Regions from separate parts of the Bacillus pfraonensis genome, predicted to be linked through region 2. Evidence: riboswitches for the same ligand, from Rfam matches in the RefSeq annotation. Region 2 holds a riboswitch; each other region holds the start of a gene.
The links. Region 2 has a riboswitch for thiamine pyrophosphate ahead of KFD70_RS25455 (MTH1187 family thiamine-binding protein). Riboswitches for the same ligand answer to the same signal wherever they lie in the genome.

Region 1 (3,287 bases), on a different contig from region 2:
ACTTTAGAAAAATATCTTTTTTCGTTGCACCATATGTAACTAAAAGCTCCTCCCATTCCTTTTTCGTACTGCGTAACCCATCATACGTATTTACGGCAATTGGGAAAAATGTAATCAAAACGGTCACAACTACTTTGCTCCAAATTGAATATCCAAACCATAAAACAAACAATGGTGCTAGCGCTGTAATTGGAATCGTTTGTGATGCAACTAGTAACGGATAAAATGCTCTTTCTATCCATGTGCTAGCATTCATTAACATCGCGAGCCCCACACCAAGTACAATGGAAATAACAACTCCTATCAAAACCACGTATAACGTTGCCGGCAAATGAACTGTAAGCAATATATCTTGCAACGCCCACATTTTCGCTAGAATTGCAGTAGGAGATGGCAATATGTACATCTCGTCAACAATTCTAGCTCCCACCTCCCAAGCTATGAGCAGTATGCTACTTAAAATCAGTGCAGGTAATAACTCTGTCACACGCTTCATACGAGCACCTGCCTTTGCAGCATACTAAGTAATTCATCTTTTAAAGCTAATATCTCAGGTTTATGCAAATCTTTTCTTGAGCGATCTATTCCAAGTGGTACAATACGCTCCGTCAAAGTGGTAATAGGCTGCTCGGTCACAACTAAAATTCGATTGGAAAGAAAAAGCGCTTCCTCCACATCATGTGTGATAAATAAAATTGTTTTTTGCCACTGTTTCCATTGTTCAAACAACCATTCTTGCAACGTTGCTTTCGTTAAAGCATCTAATGCGCTAAAAGGTTCATCTAACAACAAAACGTCCCCGCCTGTTAATAAGGTTCGAATAAAGGATACTCGTTGCCGCATACCACCTGATAAATCTTTCGAATATTTGTTCTCGTATCCTTGTAAACCAAATTGTTCTAACAGCTCTTTTGCTTTTACATGTGCTTCTTTTTTCTTTATCCCCTGGCACTCTAACGGCAATGCTGCATTTTCAATAATCGTTCTCCACGGCAGAAGCATATCTTTTTGTGGCATATACCCTACAGGATGACTCGTTGTTTCTGTCAGTTGAATATTTCCAGCCGTAGGTTCTTCTAATCCTGTAATTAAACGAAACAATGTACTTTTGCCACAGCCACTCGGCCCAATAATGCTAACAAACTCTTTTTCTTGCACGGAAGCATCTAGACCGTTTATGATTGGCTTTTCATCATAATGAAAGGAAACATTATGAAATTGTAGTATGCTCTTGCTCCTCAAAACCCCACATCTCCTTACGATACGCCATATCCCAGAATAAATACTCAAATCGGCTAGAATATAAGAAAATCTCTTCTAATCTAGCTAGCTCTTGTTCAGATTTCCCTTCAGCTAGTTCATTTAATAAATCCATTAGCCAAATGCAAAGACTTCCATACTCTTCTGAGCTATATCCTTGAATCCACTCTCCGAAGAACTCATGATCCCTCGCTCCTGGAATATCATTTAAGCGCTTTCCAATTTCCCAATAACTCCACATACATGGAAGAAGAGCCGCAATTAACTCTGCAAGCGTGCCATTTTGAGATACTGACATCATATAGTTTGTATACGCTAAATTTTTAGCAGATGGCTTTGCTTCCTCCATCTCTTGTATAGAAATACCAAGACGTTTTGCATACTGTTTATGAATCGTCATTTCTCCATTTAAAATACCATCTATTTGTTCTGCAAATTTCCCCATCACATATGGATTCGTTGCCTTTACAACTCCAATTGCATAAACCTTCGCATAGTCTAGCAAATATAAATAATCTTGTACGATGTAATATTGGAATTTGTCTTTTTCTAACGTGCCATCCCCCATTCCAGTTACAAATGGATGGTTATGACTTTTCTCCCAAACAGGCTGCACAGTTTCAAATAACCTCTCACAAAATTTCATTTATATTTCCCCTTCCTTTATATCTATTTATTAAAATAAAAAACCACTTCTATATAAGAAGTGGTTCAGCAAATAAAAATACATTTATTCGTTGCTCCACTTCCCTTCGCTAGTATTACCTAGATCAGGTCCGTAAGGGTTAAGGATTATTCCTCTCTCAGCATGCAAAGCACCCCTAGTGGTTTTCACTATTAAATTGGCAAATAAAAAAGCCCCGTTTCTTTACGCAAAGAAACGGGGACCTAATGTTCATGTCCGAATTGCTTCCCTACGCTAGCATAATCTAGATCAGGTAGTAAAAGGATAAAAGACTTTCGGTCTTACTCTCAGCTGGCAACACCAGCTCTCCTAGCACAATATGAAATTACCATAGTCAGTATAACATTGTCATGTGTTATCAGCAACTGTTTTAAATTAGCATGGCACTTAAAAAGGATCTGGTCGCTTCTATGCATAGGCGGATTCTCTTCCCCACCTAAAAACGTTCTTCTTCCATTTTTTCAATTTGTATTTCTATATTTATTCTGAAAATACTATATAACTCCATTTTGATTTTTCGACATATGAGCTACGGCTATGAAAGTAAAAACAATTTTCCATTTATTCCCACTTTTTGTTTTCACACGGCATGGGGCAGAAAAAGGCCCTGACCGCTTCTATCCATTGACGGATCCTCTCTCCCACTCAAAAAGAAAGGTTTTATGTCGATTTTTTAACTGATATTTATATAATTATCTTTTATCCAAACTCTAATGATTGTTTATCTGTTATTCTTGTAATATATTTCGATTCCATTAAAAAGTCGTTATTTTTTTCACATATCATATTACAGTTATGTGAACAATGCACAAAATATTATATCTTTATACTATAATAAAAAATATATTAATACATCGATGGGGGGCTAATATTAGATGAAACAGAAAGCTACAGCTTTAACGGCAACTACTGTCGCAGTCGCATCTCTACTTCCATCCATAAATCAAGTAGACACACGTACTGTAGCAGCCCAAGAATTGCCTACACAAAACATTCAACATATAAAACCAGGCCCAGAAATATTATATTTGAATAATAGGATAAATACAAGAGATAAAACTAACTCCTTAAAAAAAACAAATATTGCGTTTACTAAATATACTGAACGGAACAATAGTTATATCGTAAATGCCAATGTGTTAAATATTCGTTCTAAACCAAATATCAAATCCTCTATTATTGATAGATTATCCAATGGTAAATTCATCTCCGTCCAAGAAACAAAAGGGGATTGGTATAAAGTCTCACATAATGGGCAACAAGGATATGTAAAAAAAGAATTTGTATCTCATACATCAGAACCATTAGTAAAAGGGGTTACAATACAAAATGAATCTTCCTT
Region 2 (3,287 bases):
TCGGAAACCAATCTAACACAACTTTTACTTTCTTTTCTTTATCTGCACTCTCTTCTTTCTTCGCTGCATTACAACCAACCACGCCTACCGTTAGCAGCGCTGCTAGCATCACTTTTAAGCCTTTTTTCATTTTTTGTCGTCCTTTCTGTATATCCATGGTGCTGTTAGTCTTGCCATAAATTCTACGATAAAATACAAGAGTAATGTCACCATTACGATAATTGCTGCAATGCCAAATACACGAGCTGTTAAAAAGGATTTTGTTGCACGCGTAAGCATGACACCTAATCCTTCACTCGCACCAAGCCATTCCCCAATAATCGCTCCCATCACGCTATATGTAACGGCAATTTTCAGCCCAGAGAAAAAGTATGGGAGCACGGCTGGAAATTTTACCTTTTGATAGATTTGCCATTTGGTTGCACGCATTGTTTGTAATAACTTAAGCATGTTTTTATCTACTGTTTGAAAACCTTCTAAAATACTGAGAGCAATCGGAAAGAAACAAACAAGAATAACGACCATCACCTTTGGAAGCATTCCATATCCAAACCAAATAATAAATAAAGGTGCTAGCACGACAATTGGAATGGTTTGTGAGATAACCAGTAACGGGTTAATTAAAATGCGAAATAACGGAATAACATCCATAATAATTGCAATACTTGTTCCAAGTAAAATCGCAAAAAATAAGCCAATGATAACTTCTTGCAGTGTTTGCATTGTATTTGGTAACAATAAATCTTTCATTCCAATCAACTCTTGAACGATTGCAGAAGGTTTCGGTAAAATCCACGGTTCAATTCGAAATAATGAAACAGATCCTTCCCATATAGCAATGAGAAGGATAAGCCAAATCGTTGTAATTGTTATATTAGATCGTTTCTGGTTTTTCATATTCATCACGGTACTTCCAAACTTTCTCATCAATCGTTACACCAGTACTTGGACGATAATGAATTTTAATAGAAGTAATCACTTCTTCTGCTCCAGCATCGACACAAGCCTGTTGCGCACGCTTAATGACATCAAGAAGCACGTCTAATTCTCCTTCCAGCGTTGTTTCCATTGCACCTACTTCGTAACGAACACCAGATTGTTGCACGACTTCAATTGCCTTATCAACAACGGAATATACATCTTTGTTTTTCGCTTGTGGTACAACTGAAAATGAAATGGTAACTTGTTGTGACATACTAAAATCCCCCTTGCAAAATGTTGTATAAAAAAGAAAAGGCTTTCCTGCAAAATTCGCAGGAAAGCCTTGTATGCAAGTTATTATACAATAACATGTGCTTACATCACTTTAAGTAACTCCCTACGCTGGCATTATCCAGATCAGGTTGAGGGTCGATGCTTTCTTACATCCTCTCAGCCAATTGGCTCCCCGGTCTTAATTCGTTTTCATTGTAGCATGATTTATTTTTTCAAACAAACAAATCCACATTTTTTTATAATATGATACTGCTTACAATCTATTGGTCATATATTTTATCATAGCAAAAATACAAGTATATTAAGGGGGGTAAAAATGGGAATTCGTTTCATTCAAATCTCTTCTATTTATTTTGTCATCGGTGTTTGTATGGGATTATTCATGTCAATTTCATCTAATTTCAAATTGACCGCAGTTCATGTGCATGTTTTATTACTAGGATGGACTTCTATGATGATAGCTGGTATTTTATATTATATTTTTAAAGAAGCCGGCACCTCAAAACTTGGTAAATTACATTTTTGGCTCTTAAATATCGGACTACCGATTATGATGATTGCACTTGCCTTTGAAATTTACGGTTACCATGCAGCTATCCCTTTTGTTGCTGGTGGAAGTATTCTTGTTGTTCTTTCCATTATTATCTTTACTATTAATATTTTTGTGCATATAAAAGAAAACAATAGCATTCTTTAAAAGAAAAAAGCAGAAACGAATAAACTCGTTTCTGCTTTTTTCTTTTCCTCTCTTAATATCCTCATTTCACATTTTCTTAAAATAATTTTACTAAATATAATGAATGTTACTTTTTATGTGTTATATAATAAAAAAGATTTATATAACAGCACTTCATTTGTTTAATTTAATAATTATCACTCAAATTAAATTATTCAAAAATATCTTACCATATGAATTTTGGAGGTATTTTATTATGTTTTGGCTACAATTTCTTACCTTACTAGTCTGCATTTTTATCGGTGCACGCCTTGGTGGAGTCGGCCTAGGAGTAATGGGTGGAGTTGGTATGGCAATCCTCGTTTTTGTCTTCCACTTACAACCTACCGCTCCTCCTATTGACGTTATGCTGATGATTTTAGCAGTCATTACTGCTGCCGGTGCATTGCAAGCTGCGGGCGGAATGGATTACCTTGTCCATCTTGCAGAAAAAGCACTTCGTAAAAATCCAAAGCGCATCACATTCTTCGCACCAATTGTAACTTATTTATTTACATTGTGTGCTGGAACTGGACACGTTGCCTATTCCGTACTTCCTGTTATCGCAGAGGTATCACGCGAATCAGGAATTAGACCGGAACGCCCGATGTCAATTGCCGTTATCGCTTCACAACAAGCAATTACAGCAAGTCCAATCTCTGCTGCAACTGTGGCTCTATTAGCAATGCTAGCTGATTATAAAATTACATTGCTAGATATTTTAAAAGTAAGTATTCCTTCTACTTTTATTGCTTGTATGTTAGCAGCTTTCGTTGCAAGCAAAATGGGCAAAGAGTTAAATAAAGATCCAGAATACTTAAAGCGTTTAAAAGAAGGTATGATTCCTAAACTTGAAGAAAAGAAAGAATTTATCGGTGCGAAAGGTGCCAAATTATCTGTTATTCTTTTCTTATTCGCAACTGTTCTTGTTGTTCTTCTTGGTTCATTCGAAGTACTTCGTCCAGGATGGATGATAGACGGAAAATTAGTTCGTCTTTCTATGCCAAATACAATCGAAATGGTCATGCTTACAATTGCTGCTCTTATTATTATCTTCTGTAAACCAAATGTAGAAAGCATTGTATCTGGAAATGTCTTTAAAGCCGGTGCTACAGCTGTTGTTGCAATTTTCGGTATCGCTTGGATGGGAGACACATTCTTTAACGGAAACTTAAATATGATTCAAGGATCCATTCAACATCTAGTAACAAGTGCACCATGGTTATTCGCTATTGCGTTATTTATCCTATCTATCTTACTGTATAGCCAAGCAGCTACAGTACGTGCTTTAATGCCTCTTGGATTATCACTTGGTATTTCACCAGCACTTCTCATTGCGATGTTCCCTGCCGTAAAC
Region 3 (3,287 bases), on a different contig from region 2:
ATATTTTTGTGTTATGATTATAAATTTAGTGTTTGATTAAATATCCTTAACGTGATACATTTTAGTAAGTGAAATACCTTCACTAATTTATGTATCGAGGGAGACGTGTAATATGAAAATAGAAAACGGTTTAGCGGTGTTAAAATTAAAAATTCAAGAATTCGAATTAAATCCCACGTTACTTTGGGATGAAAAAGAAGCTATATTAATCGATACTGGTATGCCAGGCCAATTAGAAGGGATTCGTGATGCAATGATTGGTATTGGTGTCCCTTTTGAACAATTACAAGCAGTTATTTTAACCCATCAAGATATAGACCATATTGGAAGTCTTCCTGAAATACAGCAGAAGGCAGGCCATTCTATTGAAGTATACGCACATGAATTAGACAAGCCATATATTGAAGGACAAGTGCATTTAATGAAAACGGATCCAAGTAAAATGAGTAAAGACAAATGGGATGCACTTCCAGAAGTTATGCAATTTCTATATGAAAATCCTCCGACGGCAAAAGTAAATCGGACATTAGAAGACGGAGAAAGACTACCATTTTTCGGAGGCATTGAAGTGATTCATACACCAGGGCATACTCCGGGACATATTAGTTTATATAGTGAAAAATATAAAACATTAATTGCGGGCGACGCGATAGTATGCGTTGGTGGAAACTTAAAAGGACCTGTTCCGCATACAACGCCAGACATGGATACAGCTACAAAATCGCTTAGAAGATTTTTAGAATTTGATATTGAGACGGTGATTTGTTATCACGGTGGTGTTTGTAATTTGAATGTGAAGGAGCAAATAGCGAGATTAGTAGAAGAGGATTGCTAACATTTTCGTGCCTATATGTTAGCGATATTGAATTTACAAATAATATTTGATAGTATTCTAGAATATGTTATGATTAATATCAAAGTTAAATAGTTATATATATTTATCCACTAGGGGGGCCTTTTAAAGGCTGAGATCAAAAAATATCTTTGAAACCCTTAGGACCTGATCTGGGTAATACCAGCGTAGGGAAGTGGAAGTGACAGAATATGATATTTTTTTAAATATTGATAATGTCCAGTCCGCTTTCTTTACGTGTGTGTAAAGAAAGCTTTTTTATTTTGCGCACCTACTTGAAGTGAGTCTCAGTAATCTAGTAGCTAACGAGCAATTCGTTAAGAAACTTGTTTCATTTTTTTATTATTAAAACGTTTATTGGAGGGTCTATCATGTTATTTTCACAGTTATTACGTAAAGAAGTTAATCCGATTTGGGAAGCAAGTTTTAATCATCCATTTGTGACAAAACTAGGGAACGGAACATTAGATTTAGCTAGTTTTCGCTATTACGTTCTGCAAGATTCATATTATTTAAGTCATTTTGCAAGAGTCCAATCGTTAGGAGCAGCAAAAGCGATTGAATTAGAAACGACAGCTCGTATGGCGCACCATGCACAAAATACATACCAAGCTGAATTATCGCTGCATGAGAATTTTGCGAAAAAATTAGGAATTACGGAAAAAGAAAAAGAATCGTTCATTCCTGCACCGACGGCTTATGCGTATACATCACATATGTATCGCGCTGCATACGAGGGACATATTGGGGATGTTATCGCAGCGATTTTGCCGTGCTATTGGCTTTATTATGAAATTGGTGAGCGACTTAAGGAATGTAAACCGGAAGAACCCATTTACCAAGAGTGGATTTCTGCATATGGTTCTGACTGGTTCCGTACTTTAGTAGAAGAGCAAATTGCCAGATTAGATGCCATTGCAGAAACAGTAACAGAAACTGATCGTAAGCGCATGAAACAGCATTTTGTCATTAGTAGTCAATATGAATATTCATTTTGGGAGATGGCTTACACATTAGAAAAATGGCCAGTAGAAGATATAAGTTTATAAGAAACAAATATGTCTCTTATCACGCGTGTAAAAAGTATAGAAAATGACTAACTTAGTTTAGTCATTTTTTTGTACGAAAATAATATTTCTATTTCTCTGTTTTTAGAAGAATCAACTTCACTAATTAGATGCTTATATATTATTAAAAAATTACATAATAAAAAGGAGGAAGAAGGTAGTTTTTATTGAAGTTTGTTTATAATATCACATTCTTTGTTAGAGGGCGTAAAGAAATTTATTAATCTCTTTGATGTTTTTTATTTTCCTTACAATGCTTGGAATGTTGTATTAAAAGAATTTAACTTTGAAAGGAGTCAATAAATATGAAAACGAGAAAACGAATAACGAATAAGATTTTACTCGTTAGTACAATTTGTGCAATAAGCATTCCCTCAGTTTCATACGCAGCAGAATCCATTCAACCTAAAAATTTTGCAATTTCTCCAAGTCTGTATGAGAGGGGAAATACAGATGCATTGAAAATAAGTTTTTATCCTTATACATATAATAATCCATTCAACCATCAATTTACCTCAACATCCAAAGAAACAAACACAAATATAAAAGAAATAAACAATGCTGATGATGAAAATCCTGTTATATCTACTACTCTTACATTTATCCGTTATATGCATACTGAAAATTATAAATCTGCATTTGATTTAACTTCTCGACCTTTACAGAAGATAATATCTGAAAAGTGGCTGGAGAGTTATTGGAAGGAACTTCCCCTGCAGTTACAAGCAGGTTCTTTTATTGGAATTGGAGAGGTAAAGCAAAAAGAGACGAATTCCGTTCATACAAACATTGAAATTGGATTAGTATTTGAAAAATTCACTGTACCTTTCATGTTTAGATTAGATCCATCTGGAAAAATAGACGATTTCCAGCTTAGTATGTCATCCGACTCTGTTGCACAGCGCCCGGCATATAGTAATCCTGATTCGTTTACTGAAGAAGAAGTAGTAGTCGGAAGTGGCGCGTTCCCATTACCAGGAACACTGTCTGTTCCAAAGGGAGAGGGGCCTTTCCCAGCGGTTATTCTTGTGCAAGGATCTGGAGCAAGCGATCGAGATGAAACTGCGTTTGCTTTAAAACCGTTTCGCGATTTAGCTGAAGGTCTTGCTTCGAAAGGAATTGCTGTTCTTCGCTATAATAAACGAACATATGAACATGGATTGAAAACACAATTTAGTCCGTTTTATACAGTTGATAAAGAAACAACAGATGATGCACTTTTTGCGACTCGTTTTCTTCAAAATAATCCTATGATAGACAAGAATCAAATTTATGTTCTCGGCCATAGTCAAGGCGGAATGATGGTTCCGAAAATGATCGAAAAAGACCAAAATCAAAATATTGCTGGGGCAATTGTGATGGGAGGA

Region 1: another riboswitch for thiamine pyrophosphate. It lies ahead of tenA (thiaminase II); the one in region 2 lies ahead of KFD70_RS25455 (MTH1187 family thiamine-binding protein).
Region 3: another riboswitch for thiamine pyrophosphate. It lies ahead of tenA (thiaminase II); the one in region 2 lies ahead of KFD70_RS25455 (MTH1187 family thiamine-binding protein).

What each region holds. Positions count from the first base shown of each region.
Region 1 is NZ_JAHCDO010000021.1:63,212-66,498, forward strand. It holds gene KFD70_RS20185 (ABC transporter permease) at 1-496, opposite strand, end outside; gene KFD70_RS20190 (ABC transporter ATP-binding protein) at 493-1,242, opposite strand; gene tenA (thiaminase II) at 1,211-1,906, opposite strand; TPP riboswitch at 1,991-2,093, opposite strand; TPP riboswitch at 2,155-2,266, opposite strand; gene KFD70_RS20200 (SH3 domain-containing protein) at 2,821-3,287, shown strand, end outside.
Region 2 is NZ_JAHCDO010000039.1:9,734-13,020, reverse strand. It holds gene KFD70_RS25465 (ABC transporter substrate-binding protein) at 1-130, opposite strand, end outside; gene KFD70_RS25460 (ABC transporter permease) at 127-903, opposite strand; gene KFD70_RS25455 (MTH1187 family thiamine-binding protein) at 875-1,195, opposite strand; TPP riboswitch at 1,299-1,400, opposite strand; gene KFD70_RS25450 (cytochrome-c oxidase) at 1,532-1,912, shown strand; gene KFD70_RS25445 (anaerobic C4-dicarboxylate transporter family protein) at 2,148-3,287, shown strand, end outside.
Region 3 is NZ_JAHCDO010000004.1:129,884-133,170, reverse strand. It holds gene KFD70_RS05325 (MBL fold metallo-hydrolase) at 113-835, shown strand; TPP riboswitch at 938-1,044, shown strand; gene tenA (thiaminase II) at 1,225-1,902, shown strand; gene KFD70_RS05315 (alpha/beta hydrolase) at 2,226-3,287, shown strand, end outside.